2 regions of the Virgibacillus kimchii genome follow, and region 1 is predicted to be linked to the other one. Evidence: a T-box and tRNA genes for the amino acid it is inferred to sense, from the RefSeq annotation. Region 1 holds a T-box; the other holds one or more tRNA genes.
What was found. The T-box of region 1 lies ahead of proS (proline--tRNA ligase). A T-box ahead of a tRNA ligase gene usually reads a tRNA of that ligase, here a tRNA-Pro.
Positions count from the first base shown of each region.

Region 2: it has a tRNA-Pro gene. The T-box ahead of proS (proline--tRNA ligase) is inferred to sense a tRNA for this amino acid. The anticodon was not compared.

Region 1 covers NZ_AP043951.1:3,659,259-3,667,018, forward strand. The annotation lists gene ehuB (ectoine/hydroxyectoine ABC transporter substrate-binding protein EhuB) at 1-69, opposite strand, end outside; gene ACZ42C_RS17790 (ketopantoate reductase family protein) at 539-1,450, shown strand; gene ytzI (YtzI protein) at 1,472-1,636, shown strand; gene ACZ42C_RS17800 (M15 family metallopeptidase) at 1,652-2,245, opposite strand; gene ACZ42C_RS17805 (DUF456 domain-containing protein) at 2,410-2,895, shown strand; gene thiD (bifunctional hydroxymethylpyrimidine kinase/phosphomethylpyrimidine kinase) at 2,924-3,754, shown strand; gene ACZ42C_RS17815 (hypothetical protein) at 3,835-4,116, shown strand; gene ACZ42C_RS17820 (cysteine hydrolase family protein) at 4,148-4,699, shown strand; T-box leader at 4,764-4,993, shown strand; gene proS (proline--tRNA ligase) at 5,047-6,486, shown strand; gene ACZ42C_RS17830 (glutathione peroxidase) at 6,570-7,046, opposite strand; gene trhO (oxygen-dependent tRNA uridine(34) hydroxylase TrhO) at 7,193-7,760, opposite strand, start outside.
Region 2 covers NZ_AP043951.1:291,523-299,282, reverse strand. The annotation lists gene ACZ42C_RS01670 (phosphate/phosphite/phosphonate ABC transporter substrate-binding protein) at 1-686, shown strand, start outside; partial or broken gene phnC (phosphonate ABC transporter ATP-binding protein) at 706-1,503, shown strand; gene phnE (phosphonate ABC transporter, permease protein PhnE) at 1,463-2,305, shown strand; gene phnE (phosphonate ABC transporter, permease protein PhnE) at 2,302-3,105, shown strand; gene ACZ42C_RS01650 (IS110 family RNA-guided transposase) at 3,969-5,381, opposite strand; tRNA gene ACZ42C_RS01645 (tRNA-Pro) at 5,530-5,603, shown strand; gene ACZ42C_RS01640 (hybrid sensor histidine kinase/response regulator) at 5,799-7,760, shown strand, end outside.

The sequences.
Region 1 (7,760 bases):
GTCTCCACCACATGCAGCGATTATACCGACTGTTAAAATAAGTATTGACAATAATAGTATCTTTTTCATCTTTAACTAATTACCTCCCTTTATTATTTAGAAACAATAAATCATGTGTAGCTTGTTGCCAATAAGGTGATGTTGTAATTGTTGAAACATCAAACACAGCTGTAGATGATTCACCTAACCTTTATTAGCTTTACCCATATTGAAATAGGTATCTTTTCCCAGGCATTAATCACCTCGATTAAAATAGTATGATAGATTTCCTATGCAGGTAAAACAGTTATATTAAAATGTTACAGGGATATTTCAAGTGATTCAAACTCGGTATTTTTAGATAATTGTAAATTAACCTTTGTATTTTACGATTCCCCCAGTTAGAATTAATTATATAAAGACATGCTCTGAAATATTCCAAATATCTTCCACATCCCCAATATTTGATAAAAAAGAACAGCCTTCATCCAAAAAACGATAGACAAATAAATAAAAAGAAAGTACCATGAAATTAATAAATCTGACTGGGAGGTATGAAATGGAGATCGTGGTGATCGGTGCCGGGGCGCTGGGTTCTTATTTTGGTGGACGATTTCAGCAGGCGGGAGCGAATGTTTCTTTTTTGGTCAGAGAGAATAGATTGACACAAATCAGGAAAAATGGTCTCCATATTTCAAGCACACAGGGTGATTACCGCATCCAGGACCCCAAATTAATATTAAGTCCTGAAGAGGTGGAGGAATGTGACCTTGTTCTCCTTAGTGTGAAGGGTTATCACTTATCCGGAGCATTGCCCCATGTGAAAGCATTTGTGGAAAAAGGAGCATATGTAATGCCTGTGCTGAACGGAATAGAGCATATTCGTGTTTTACAGGATATCGGCAAGCGACACGTGCTGGGAGGTCTTGCTTCCATTATGGCCACATTGGATGAAAAGGGGAATGTTATCCATTCCAGCCCGTTCCATGATCTTTTATTTGGAGCATTGGAACCGGAGCAGAAAATGTTTTGTAAGCGATTGGATTTATGGTTGCAGGATGCAAATATAAATAGCTGTTATGAAGAAGATATTTCACGGGAACTATGGAAGAAATACATGTTTATTCACGCTTTTTCCGGTATAACTACTGCGGTGAATTCACCGATTGGCCCTATTAAAAAGCACAAAGAAACTTTTAATGTGGTGGAACTTCTATTACAGGAAGTGAAACTGTTGGCCAATGCTCATCATGTCTCTATTTCAGAAGAGGATTATAAGGCAGCAAGGAAAATAATATTGAATTTGCAGGATAATGCCACCTCTTCGATGCATCAGGACCGGCGAAAAGGCAATAACCTGGAACTGGATCATATTCATGGTGGTGCAGTCCGGTTAGCTGCAGATGTTGGATTAAATATGCCGTACACCCGGGCGATATATGGAATCATCAAGCCGCATGAGAAAGCGTAAAGAAAGGAATAGATTTCTATTATGTCATCAATCGTTGTAGTAACAATTATATCGGCTGCTGTAGTAGCCATGGTACTCATAGGGTCACTGTACGTCATATCAAAAGGATATGCCTACAAACAAGAAATAGATCCCCTGCCGGAAGAACAAGAAACAGAAGAAAATGAAAAAAAAGAGAATAAATAAATGGGGTCTGACCCCTCAATTTTGAATATTTAGAATTGAGGGGTCAGACCCCATTTGCTCATTTGCTGGGCGCCATCCCCGCTGGAGTTGGTTGATGCTTAGTCCAAAGGTCATTTGCAGGTGGGGGTAGTCCTGGGATCGTTCCCAGTCACCGCCCCATTCAAAACCCAGTTCTTTGGCGATTTCAGCTGCCTCATACCAGTCAGATTCCCCGCTTTCGTTTCCGTCGTATTCAATATCCCATATGATGTTTCCGTCTTGGTCCTCTAAAGCAAAATCAATTGCCAGTCCATAATTATGGTAGGATTCTCCTCCTTCCGCATAGGTCACAATGTTTCCCTCTTCTATTCTGCCTTGGGCATAGAGTGCATCCTGTTCTTCCATGGAACGAACTGTATCGGTAATGACAACTTGTATCCCTATTTCATCCGCTTGTTGTATCAGCTCATTCTTTTTCTCTTCCACCTTTGGATGCAGCTCTGTTGGAAGTGGTGCATCCGATCCCAAATAAACATATCGTTTGCTGAACTCATCGTATATCAGATAACCAATGGTGAAAAAGATCAATATTACTATTAATAGAACTATTAATCTACGTATCAATTTCATATTAAATAACTCCCTGGACCAATGAATACGCTGTCCTCGTGTCCTAATGTTATGTTATTATCGTTTTTAAGCATTATTAAACATGAAGAAAATGAAAAAGGGAAAAGAAAGCAAGAGAAATAATACGGAAGCATGTTTCGAAAACGTAAATAATGGAGGAAATCATGCTGGATATTCTAATATGGATCATTATTATTACCTTATTTCTTTTAAGTTTTGCAGGTGTTATTTTTCCGATCATTCCGTCTGTGCTTGTCATATGGGTTGGCTTTTTGCTTTATCATTTTGTGTTGAACCCGGACCAACTGAATTTCTTTTTCTGGATTGCCATGATTGTTTTTACCATTATACTTATTATGGCCGATATCATTGCAAATAGTTATTTTGTGAAAAAATACGGCGGCAGCAAGTCGGGCGAAAGAGGAGCTGCAGTAGCTGTCATTGTCGGGTCTTTTATAATGCCTCCATTCGGCATTATAATCGTGCCTTTTGCGGTTGTTTTCCTGATCGAAATGATGCAAAGAAGAACGACAGCAGAAGCGTTGCGTGCTTCGTTCGGCTCTTTGATTGGGTTTTTGAGCGGTACTTTTGCCAAAGTGGTCTTGCAATTTGTTATGATTGTCTGGTTTTTTATAGTAATATTATTCTAGAAAAAAGAATTGAATGGGGTTTTGCAAAATGAATTATCCAGCAAGAGTAATTACCATTGCAGGTTCTGCAGCGGGAGGCAGTGCGGGTATTCAAGCAGACTTAAAAACTTTTCAGGAATTGGACATTTACGGAATGAGTGTTGTAACAGCCATTGTGGGAAGGCACCCGAAAACGGATAAGAATGTACACCCGCAGTCAATCGAAGCAATTGAAGCGCAATTTGATACAGCGATGAAACAGGTCGGTGCAGAAGGGCTGAAAACAGGTATGCTCTTTTCCAAGGAAGTTATTTCGAGCGTTGCGGATTTAATCAGAGGGTCAGAGATCAGGTCGGTTGTCGTTGATCCGGTCATGGTCGGCAAACTGGATTCCAAACTTTTGGCGGATGATGCGATTGAAGCCTTAAAGAAAAAACTCATTCCGCGGGCAACCATCATTACACCCAACATCCCGGAAGCTTCATTCCTGTTGGACAACAGGCAAATTAACGATGTAGAAGGCTTAAAACAGGCCGCTATTGATCTGTATTCTCTTGGTGCCAAATATGTCCTCGTGAAAGGAGGCAGGCTAAAAGGTCCTGCAGTGGACGTTTTGTATGACGGGAAAGGGATTACCATGTTTGAAGCACCACGGATTGATACTGTCAATACAAGTGGGGCAGGCTGCACGTATTCTGCGGCAATCGCTGCATATCTGGCGAAAGGTAAATCCGTTGCAGATGCGGTTGGTTTATCCAAAAGCTTTGTTACCACGGCCATTGAACATGGCTTTTCCTACACGGAAATGGTTGGTCCAACTTACCATGCTGCTGCAAGGAAGCTTGGGGAAGCCCATCCAATAAAAATAAGCCAGCTGTAGTGTCTTGTTTTGTCGTGCCCTCCTGCTGTGTTAAGATGGTAGCAAAATGAAAACAGTTTCATCTTACAAGGAGGCTAAACATGGATATGGATCATGAACATGATCACAGGCATGAAACGATCAATAAGGCGGAAAAGGAAGATTTGCTTGGACTGATTCAAATGCGGTTTGGCCGGGTGCCGGAAGATGTAAAGGGAAAAGTAATGGCCATTGATGATCTGGATGTACTTGATCGTCTGTTTTTAATTGCAGTAAATGCAGCTAATTGGGATGTCTTTCTGACCGAATTAAATGAAGGGAAGGATTCCTTCAAAATGGCAGGGGACGGCTTTGACCCATTGGCGGAAAAACGAAAGGAATAATCAAAAAAAATAAAAAAGGAAGTGGGTTGGAATGGGGAAGCGGGCATTGCTTAATGTGGATTATACGGTGGATTTTGTCGCCGACGACGGAAAGCTGACTTGTGGTGCTCCGGGACAGGCTATTGAAGACAAAGTAGTCTCTTTAACGAAGGAATTTATCGATGCGGGAGATTTTGTCGTTTTTGCCATTGATGCGCACAAGGAGGGAGATGACCTTCATCCGGAATCCGATTTGTTCCCGCCGCATAATATCATTGGTACTAAAGGTCGGGATTTATACGGGAAACTGGAAACAGTATTTGAGGAAAATAAAGATAAGGATCATGTCTATTATTTTGATAAAACCCGTTACAGTGCCTTTGCCGGAACAGATCTGGAGTTGAAACTGAGGGAGCGGAACATTGACGAAGTCCACATTATCGGCGTCTGCACGGATATTTGTGTGCTGCATACGGCGGTGGATGCATACAACAAAGGATTTAAAGTAGTCGTGCACAAAGATGCCGTGGCAAGTTTTAACCAGTCCGGTCATGATTGGGCACTTGGTCATTTCGTTGACACGCTGGGAGGAAAAGTGGTTTAAAGACAACCTTTTTCCCCTGAATCTTGACTTTCTGCTGTTTTATAGATATATTTAAAACTAAATACAGGAAACGTTGATGAGGATTAGTATACTTGATTTTCTTTTACAGAGAGGGAATGGTGCTGGAAATTCCTAAAGAAGTCAATTGGAACCTGCCTCAAGAGTTCCCCGTCGAAAAAGCGTTGACAAGCTTATAAGATGGGCGCGGTTCTTGACCGTTATCAAGTAAAGTGTGCAAACGGTTCTATGCTGTTTGCAAACAAGGGTGGTACCACCACAACCTCGGTCCCTTTTTTGGATGGAGGTTTTTTGTATTTTTAATAAAAAGAATAAAGAGGTGTATGGAAGTGGGTAAAAAGAATAAGGATTTTGTGGAAAAAATTACGGCGATGGAGGAAGACTTCGCCCAGTGGTATACAGATGTAGTAAAACAAGCGGAGCTGGTCGATTACGGGCAAGTCCGCGGCACAATGATTATTAAACCTTATGGCTATGCCATTTGGGAAAACATTAAAAATGAACTGGATAAAAAATTTAAGGAAACAGGACATTCCAATGTGTCCTTTCCATTGTTTATTCCGGAAAGCCTGCTGCAAAAAGAGAAGGACCATGTGGAGGGTTTTGCACCTGAAGTTGCCTGGGTGACCCACGGCGGAGATGAGGAGCTTGCTGAAAGAATTGCTGTACGACCAACATCCGAAGTGTTGTTCTGTGAATATTACTCTAAAAATATCCATTCGTATCGGGACTTGCCAAAGCTCTACAACCAATGGGGAAATGTCGTGCGCTGGGAGAAAACAACGAGACCGTTTCTGCGAACATCCGAGTTCCATTGGCAGGAAGGTCATACAGCCCACGCTACGTCGGATGATGCAGCAGAAGAAACCGATCGCATGCTTGGAGTTTATGCTGATTTAACAGAGAGCTACTTAGCGATCCCGGTGATCCGAGGGCGTAAAACCGCAAGTGAAAAGTTTGCAGGGGCCAACTATACACTGACCATTGAAGCGTTAATGCATGACGGCAGAGCATTGCAGTCCGCTACATCCCATCATTTCGGTTCCGGATTTGCGGAAGCCTTTGATATTACGTATTTGGATAAGGAAGGGAAAAGTCAGTTTGTTCACCAGACATCCTGGGGTCTGTCCACACGAATTATGGGTGCGTTGATTATGGTACACGGAGATAACCGTGGGCTTGTAATACCGCCTAACATTGCACCGACACAGGCTAAAATTGTACCGATCGCCCAGCATAAAGAAGGCGTGCTGGATAAAGCATATGAGCTTCGTGATCGCTTGAAGGACCTGGTTCGTGTCGATATTGATCCGAGCGACAAAACGCCCGGATGGAAATTTAATGAAACAGAAATCCAAGGCATTCCTGTCCGTATTGAATTGGGACCAAAGGATATTGAAAAGGATCAGGTGGTGCTTGTACGCCGTGATACTGGTGAAAAAGAGTTTGTTCCACTGAAGGATTTGCAAAAAAGGTTGCCTGCTTTATTGGAAGAGATACAGCAAAACTTGTTTAATAAAGCAAAAGCACATATGGAAGAAAAAACGAGTGTGGCAACGAATATGGAAGATTTCAAACAAACGCTTGAAGAAAACACTGGTTTTATTAAAGCAATGTGGTGCGGCAGCGAGGAATGTGAAGAAAAAATTAAAGAGGAAACGACAGCAACCTCCCGCTGTATCCCATTTGAACAGGAACAAGTATCCGATTCCTGCGTGTGCTGCGGAAAAGAGGCAAAAGAACTGGTTTATTGGGCGAAAGCTTACTAATCCCCAAATAAAAAACGAGCGCTTATATCGAGGGCTCGTTTTTTGCTTCTCTTAAAAAGCTGGAATTACCATTGCCGTTTTGTTTATGCCAAAGCATTTTCAATATCTTTTTCTATGTTCTCCGGTTTGGTCTGGGGGGCGTAACGTTTAATCACTTTTCCATCCTTATCAATCAGGAACTTGGTAAAGTTCCACTTTATTTGCTTGTTCAGCATCCCGCCTGCTTCATCAGTTAGGTATGTGAAAAGGGGATGTGCGTCGTCCCCTTTTACATCTATTTTATTAAACATAGGGAACGTTACTCCATAGTTGCTTTGGCAAAAGTGGGTTATTTCTTCATCCGTACCGGGGTCTTGATTACCGAATTGATTGCATGGAAAACCAAGTATTTCAAAGCCTTGAGAGTTGTACTTTTCATACAGCTTTTGCAAACCTTGAAATTGGGGGGTGAATCCGCATTCACTTGCTGTATTTACAATAAGAAGTACATTGTCTTTATAGTCACCGAGCGAAATTTCCCCATTTTTCTGTGTTTGGGCTGAAAATTGATAAACACTCATGTACATACCTCCTTTGGTATAGCGTAGCAATAATGGTAATTACATGTCAAAAGATACAGATTTTACTATTTGTTTCTTTTGAAACCCTGTATGAAAACGAAAAAGACGGCTGTCACACAAGCCGTCTTTCCAATAAAGAATAAAATTTATGCTTCTTTTCTATAGCTTTCACCCAGTAATTCAAGTCTGCGATTGACTTCTTCCTGGGATAAATCATGTTCTTTTACATACATATTTCTCGGACTTACACGGCATTCATGCGTGCAGCCGCGCATATATTTATGCTCATTTTCTTCCGAGCACAGGATTTGTTTGTTGCATTCAGGGTTCGCACAATTCACATAGCGCTCGCACGGCTGACCGTCAAAATAATCTGCGCCGACGACGACGTGCTCTTTTTGGTTGATCGGAACCGAGATGCGTTCATCAAACACATAGCATTTTCCATCCCATAATTCACCTTGTACTTCAGGGTCTTTTCCATAGCTTACAATTCCGCCGTGCAGCTGGGAAACATCTTCAAACCCTTCTTCAAGCATCCAGCCGGAAAATTTTTCGCAACGGATTCCGCCGGTACAATAAGTTAATATTTTTTTTCCCTCGAATTGCTCTTTATTTTCCCTAATCCATTCGGGAAGTTCACGGAATGTTTCAATGTCAGGGCGAACTGCACCCCGGAAGTGCCCCAAATCATATTCATAATCATTCCGGGCA
Region 2 (7,760 bases), 860 kb from region 1:
TGGGAACAAATTATAACGCAATTATTGAAGGATTGAACAATGAACATGTAGACATAGCATTCTTTGGACCTTTTGCATATATTTTGGCGAATGAGCGCAGCGGTGCTGAAGTATTTTCCATTGGTGCAGAAAGCGAAGATGATATTACATATCAAAGTGCCTTTATAGTACCTGCCAGTTCGGAAGCAGAAGAACTTGCTGACCTGGAAGATAAAGATTTTCTGTTTGTCGATCCTGCGTCCACTTCCGGCCACATTTTTCCCCGGTCAGCCATTATTGATGAAATAGGGATTACTAATGAAGAAGTAGACTCCTTCTTTGGCAATGTAAGCTTTTCGGGAAGCCATGATGCATCTATTCTGTCAGTTGTCAACGAAGATGTGGATGGGGCTGCAATAGCTACAGACGTAATGGATGCAATGCTTGCCCAGGGTCAGGTTGATGAGAATGACTTTAAAATCATTTCTGCCTCTGATGATATTCCCCGGGGGCCTGATGCTTATCGTGCGGAGCTTCCGGAAGACTTAAAAGAAGCAATCAGGGAATTCTACTTTTCCTATGAGGATGAACAGTTTTTTGAAGAAAGAGGAATCAGCGGTTTCTACCCTATTGAGGATGAGGCTTATGACGTTGTGCGTCAAACGGCGGAAAATTTAGAGATGAGCCCGGAAGAATTGTTAAATTAACAACAGAGGAGAATACAGTATGACAAAAGTATTTCTGGAAACAAGGGATTTATCCAAAGTGTACCCAGATGGAACAGAAGCACTAAAGAATATATCACTTTCATTTAAAAAAGGTGAATTGGTTTCCATTATTGGTCCGAGCGGTGCTGGAAAGAGTACATTCCTGCGATCCATTAACATTTTGAATCCTCCAACTTCCGGTGATGTCATATTTCAGGATGTAAATATCACAAAGGCCAAAGGCAAAAATTTAAGATTAATGCGCCGTCAAATTGGGATGATTTTTCAAGGGTTCAATCTTATAAATCGCTCCAGCACTGTTCATAACGTACTTCATGGAAGACTGGGGTATATGTCAACTTTAAAGGGAGGATTTGGAAGGTTTTCCAAAACAGATGTATTGGAAGCCTTTCGCATTTTGGAAAGGGTTGGCATGAGAGAACACGCATTTAAATGAGCGGATGAACTGAGCGGAGGCCAACAGCAGCGTGTAGGAATCGCCAGAGCCATTGCCCAAAAACCTTCCCTTATCCTGGCAGACGAGCCTATAGCCAGCCTTGACCCTGCTTCATCCGAAAAAGTGATAAAGTATTTGAAAAAAATCAGTGAAGAGGACGGCATCACTACTATTGTAAATTTACATCAGGTGGATTTTGCTAAGCAATTTGCAGATCGCATTGTCGGAATAAAAGCTGGAGAAGTGTTATTTGACGGTCAACCAGCAGAACTTTCCAAAGCAATGATTGAACACATTTATTCTCAGGAGGGGCAAAAATATGAACACTTCCGCTTACAGAGCGGAGAGCAATACGCTTAACCCTTACGAAGTACAATATAGAAAATTTAACCACAGAAACAGGAAATTAAGCCAAAACCACTTTATCATATGGGCCATTATCGCTGTTTTAGTGGTATGGTCCTGGATTGGCACAAATTTTAATATGATGGATCTCATTTCGGGTGCTGCGAATATATCCGTTTTTATATTTCAGGATATGCTCCCCCCTGATTTCACTACGATTGGATCATTTATTGGTCCTGCATTGGATACGTTATATATGAGTTATGTCGGGTTGATTTTTTCTGTTGTTTTTTCCCTGTTTTTTGGTTTTATGGCTGCACGAACTACGACCATTCATCCTGCAATTGCCATAACAAGCAGGTCATTTATCACATTTTTACGCTCCATTCCAGCGATGGTATGGGGGATCCTTCTCGTTGCTGCGATAGGGTTAGGACCATTGGCAGGTACGATAGCTTTAGGTTTATCGGGTATCGGGATACTTGGCAGAGCGTTTGCTGATTTGCTGGAAGAAATCGATTACCAACAGGTGGAAGCTGTTAGGTCAACCGGTGCAAGTTGGTTTCAAACTATTGGTCAAGGTGTTTGGCCCCAATTTAAACCAGGCTTTGTCTCGTGGTCATTATATAAAATGGATTTAAATATAAGAGAGGCAGCAGTTTTGGGAGTCGTAGGTGCAGGTGGCATTGGTTATGCGCTGGAAGGAAGCATTAGTTTGTTTCAATATCAGGAAGCAACAGTTGGGATTTTAATGATTTTTATACTCATTCTGCTTGTTGAATTTACAACAGCTTTCATACGGGAGAAGATCTTATGAATGACATGCGGCAACATAAAAATAAACTTAATAAATGGATTTTCGGCGGGTTGGCCGTTGTCTTCTTTTTGATCAGCCTGCTTCAATTGGAAATCGTCCCGGAAAAACTGTTGAACAGCTTTGCAAGAACACAAAACCTGCTGAACAACATGTTTCCGCCTGTGCTGGATGATCCCATTAATGTATGGGGTGCTGCTGTTGAGTCATTACAAATAGCTGTATTGGGAACTTTCTGGGGAATTATATTTTCCATCATTCTCGCTTTTTTCGCAGCCAAAAATCTGACGCCACACATATCAATCAGTTATGCAGTGAAAGCCTTTGCTGCGTTTGTAAGAGCCGTTCCTGCATTAATTTGGGCACTTCTGTTTATTATTGCTGTTGGACTTGGCCCTACACCGGGAATTCTTGCATTGGCTGTAAATAGTATCGGAATGCTGGTAAAAGTATATGCTGAATCGATGGAGGAAATCGATTCGGGGGTGATTGAAGCAATTAAATCTACGGGAGGCAGTCGGTTCCAAGTCATTATGCAAGGTGTCCTCCCATCCATCATGAGTATTTTTATTTCATGGTCTGTTTTTCGGTTCGATATCAACCTCCGCTATTCTGCTGTGCTCGGTGTTGTTGGTGCAGGCGGGATTGGATGGGAACTCGTCCGGGCTTCACGTATGATTGCTTACGATGAGATGCTGAGTATAACAATCGTCATGTTCCTAATGGTGTTGAGTGCAGAATATTTTACCCGATTTTTAAAACAGCGTGCAGAATGGGCCACCTTGAAAGCAAGCAAAATGTAATTAAACTGAAATCTGTTTTTGCACGGCATAACAAAGTATCAAAATGATCTCTAAAATAGTTCCGGTAATCGCTTTATGATGATCGGAACTATTTTTTTCCAGGTAATTTTTTCTATCCAATCGCTTTTAAGTAACAACACTATATGTTTCGACAATATTCGAGCAATTTCGGGGAGTGACAGCGTATAATGGTAAATAAGTCAATAGGTAATTTTACCGAAAAAAGGGTAAGTTTAACTAAAGCCCTTCATTTTCTTTGTTTTCTGAAAAGACTCATCCATCACAGAACTTTATAATAGAGCCCCTCTAGAACGTAAAAGGGATCTTGCTTTTTTATCCTGCAGAGGATACAACCTAGTGATATAAACTTAGATTTTCACGTATTATTCGTACTTGCAGGACAAGATCCATAACGCTGTCACACGAGGTCTGGAGCCTCAGGCACGTTGTTCAATGTAATCTAACGTCCTAGAGGAGCTCCATTTTCACTTCCTATAGCTTATAAAAACAAATGGCTTTAATCAGTTCATGCTTCGTGTTCTACTTAGTGAATAAAAACATCAAATAATATCATTCATGCCATGTATCCCACCATCCTTGACCTTGTTTGTGTCCGTGGTAGTGGTTTTGATGGCGGATGGTAGAAAAACAGCCTTTAGGGCTCCATCCGCATCAGCAGCGTACCACGGACATTCACTTCTAAGTTCCGCTGGCGGGGCCCCGCCCCCTTCCAGCGATCACTAAGAAGTGGCACGGCGGTCAAGGGCAAGCAGCTAAAGCTGTGGTTAAGATAGTGCTATTTTCCAGTGAATGGATCACTTTTGTCATAACTGGCTCACTGTCTATAATTACTTAATTTCCAGTTAGGCAGACTGATAGTCTATCGTTGCGGCAAATTTTTCGAAAAACAGCTTTGTATTAGCGCTGTGCAGCTTTTTGCTTATTTGATTGAGTAAAGTATAATCTTTATGATTTGTACGGTATAACGTCTGATGCTTAATCATGGAAAAGGCTAATCGAATCATCCGGTTTCCCAAAGCAATGTAAGCCTGTGGAGCGACTTTTCCGCGTTCAATGAGCTCTTTATATTTCTGTTTCATTTCCGGGTTATTACTGGCTAAAGACCGGCCGGCCTGATAAACAACATTTCGGAAAGGCTTCCTCCCCTGTTTGGAAACAGCGTAGTAAGAAGGTCTCCTATCCCCTGACTGCTTCACGACTGGGTTTGTCCCTGCCATTTTTATTAATTGTCCCGCATGATCGAAATCAGAAATATCCTCCATTTCCGCGTATAATTCAGCTCCAGTAACGACTCCAATACCCGGCACGCTAAGAAGGACCGCCCCCTCTGTCTGTACAAATAAATCCTCAATCTCTCTTTCCAGCTTTTTAATCTGTTTATTTAATAATTCCAGTTGATCCAGACGCTGATTAAGCAGGAATTGATCCGCCTGGACACATTCCTTTGGCTGTGAAATGGATTGATTGGCAAAATCAAGCAAGCATTGAATCGTATCATCTCGCAGTTTTAGATTTTCACGTACCGAAAGAGCACGTAAGCCTTTCACTCCAAGTTCCACGATATCGCTTGGATGTGGGCAATTTCTCATGATGTAAACCGACGACTTCCCAAATAAATCGGAAAAGGGCTTTTTCTGTTCTCGCTTGCCGTTTTCCCATACACTTTTCCCTTGAAATTCGCGGAATATATGGTCTAAATGGACACGTATTTGATTTTGTACAGATGAACGCTCTGCCACTAACTCACGTCTTGCACGAGTTAGCTTTTGCAGGTTATTCATCGTATCCGAGCTTAATTCATGCGTTGTGCCATGACCGTATATTATCGCTTGTACAATCGCCATTAAATCCAGGTTGTCTGTCTTGGATGAATTTAAAAGCATCTCCCGTACTTGTGCTGTGGTCGCTGCATTTATAACCCGAACCATATAACCCTCTTTATAACTGCGCCTCACCAGATCCTCATAATAATGCCCCGTTGTTTCAATGCCAATAACAACCTCTTTCATTTTATGTTTTTTCTTTTCACTCTCAACCAAATTCCTTACCTTCTCAAATCCAGTCCCGGATGCATCAAACTCAAATGGTTTTACCAGAATATCTCCATAAAATGTACAGATTGTGGCCTTATGCGTATACTTCGCTGCATCCACCGCTACGATTAATATCTTTTCTCCTCCTGTTTTTCGAATAAATTCTGCCCATCGACTTCCATTCTTACCTTGAATATGGTTCAATAATGTATGGACCATCATTTTCATCTCCTTTGAGTGATTAGTAATTGGAAGTTCTGTGATAGGTACTTCTATTTTACATTGAAAATGATGGTCTTTCTTCATTTATGAACTATTTACTATACTAGGCACCCCAAAAGTTGGTATACTATTATTAACTTTTATTTTCCGGGATGTAGCTCAGCTTGGTAGAGCACTAGCATGGGGTGCTAGGGGCCGCAGGTTCAAATCCTGTCATCCCGATCATGGGGTCTGACCCCCCAATTCTAAATGTTCGGAATGTTCGCTATTGCAGTGCCTGTCACTTCCCGGTTTTTGTCGAGTTTAGGGATGAATGGGTTTAGTAAAACTTTTATTAAGGGTTCCCTTGTAACTGTAAAGGTGTTAGGGCATAATTAAGCTGATAGCAACGTCGTCTCTAAAGGAATGAACATGTCCATGAACACCGATCGACAGATAACCAGAAGAAAGATTTTCCTCATCATTACTTTCTTCTTCCTTATATTAACCAGCTTTCGATTTAGCTGGATGATTTATCATCAAACGCCTGACCACCCTCAAGCCGAGCAAGGTGTAATTGATTTAACAGATTGGGAGTTTAGTGACAATCAGGTGATAACGCTTGATGGTGAATGGGAGTTTATCCCCAACCAATTTATAGAACCATACGAAGATGTCAGCAACGAAGAAAAAATTTTAATTTCTGTTCCCGATGATTGGAACAGTTATCAAGAAAATGAATCTGCCTACGGTTACGGGACATATCGGCTCAACATGCATCTTCCTAATGAAGAGCAACAACTTTATGGTCTCCGGATGACTAGTGTGAGGTCAGCCGGAGCCGTATTTATAGATGGAAATTTGATGGTTGAATCCGGGGCTCCTGCAACAATAGCTGAACAATCAGAAGGTGCACGTTTTCCTTTTTCTACGTTTTTCCACACTGAAACGAATGAATTGGCATTAACGGTACATGTCTCCAATTTTGAAATACCTTTTTGGGGAGGTATTAATGAATCTGTTCAAATAGGTACAGCAAATGCAATTTCAACAGAAAATAACAGATCCATTACATTGCAAATCGTTGTTGCTGTTATTTATTTATTACATAGTATGTACGCCTTTATAGTATATTTTCTCGGAAAGGGAAGATATCAAAAAGAAATTTTATTCTTTGGATTTATGCTGTTAGCGCATGGGGTTACTATTTTAATAGATGACGACGGTGCATTACAGCTGCCAATCGATTTAATCTGGTACTATAAATTATTGCTATTTTTATTTATTAGTACGCTGCTGGCTTTAGCCACTTTTGTTAAGTATTTATTTCGGGTAAAAACCAGGTTTTATGCTCTGATATTATACTTAGCCATTTTTTCAGTAGTCATTGGCTTAATATTGCCTTTTCATTATCTGGCCTATTTAGCAGTGCTTGTTATCATACTATATATATTGGCTATAACGTTTTTATTTATGGAAACGATAAAGGCAGTTCGAAATAATGACCCGGATGCCATTTTCATATTGTTATTCGTTACAAGTTATACTTCTAATGTAATTTGGGGTGCTTTAATCATATTGGGATTCGTGGACATTCCATATTACCCGTTTGATTTTCTCATTTCCATTATTATGATCGCCCTGCTTCTTTTCAATCGCCATATACGTATGGCGCAAATAAATGAACAGCAAACAAAAGAACTACAGGAAGCGGATAAGTCGAAGGATGAATTTTTGGCAAACACATCCCATGAATTGCGAAATCCATTACACGGGGTTATTAATATTGCGCAAACCATTTTAGATGATAAAGAAGAAAAATTGTCGGAGAAAAATAGGGATAACCTGAAGCTTTTGATAAATGTAGGTCAGCGAATGACATTTACACTGAATGATCTGCTTGATGTCACTCGCCTGCAGGAACATCGTATAAAGCTGAAAAAGGACAATATAGATCTCCGAACAGTGAGCCATGGTGTTTTGGATATGGTTCGCTTTATGGCGGATGGAAAAGAACTTCAGTTTAACCTTAATATTCCGCATGCTTTTCCAAATGTACATGCAGATGAAAACCGGCTCATTCAAATCCTGTTCAATCTGCTTCATAATGCGGTTAAATATACGAATAGCGGAACTATAACAATATCTGCGGATCATAACAATAAAATGGCTAAGGTGTATGTGCAGGATACCGGAGTTGGCATGAGTAAGGAAGTGCTCAACAAAATCTTTCAGCCTTATGAGCAGGAGGATTCAAGTATAACTTCCATAGGCGGCGGGCTAGGTTTAGGTCTGAGCATATGTAAGCAATTGGTTGAATTACATGGCGGGGAGATTATTGTGGATTCAATGAGTGGTAAGGGATCTACATTTTCTTTTACACTCCCGTTGATTGGAAGC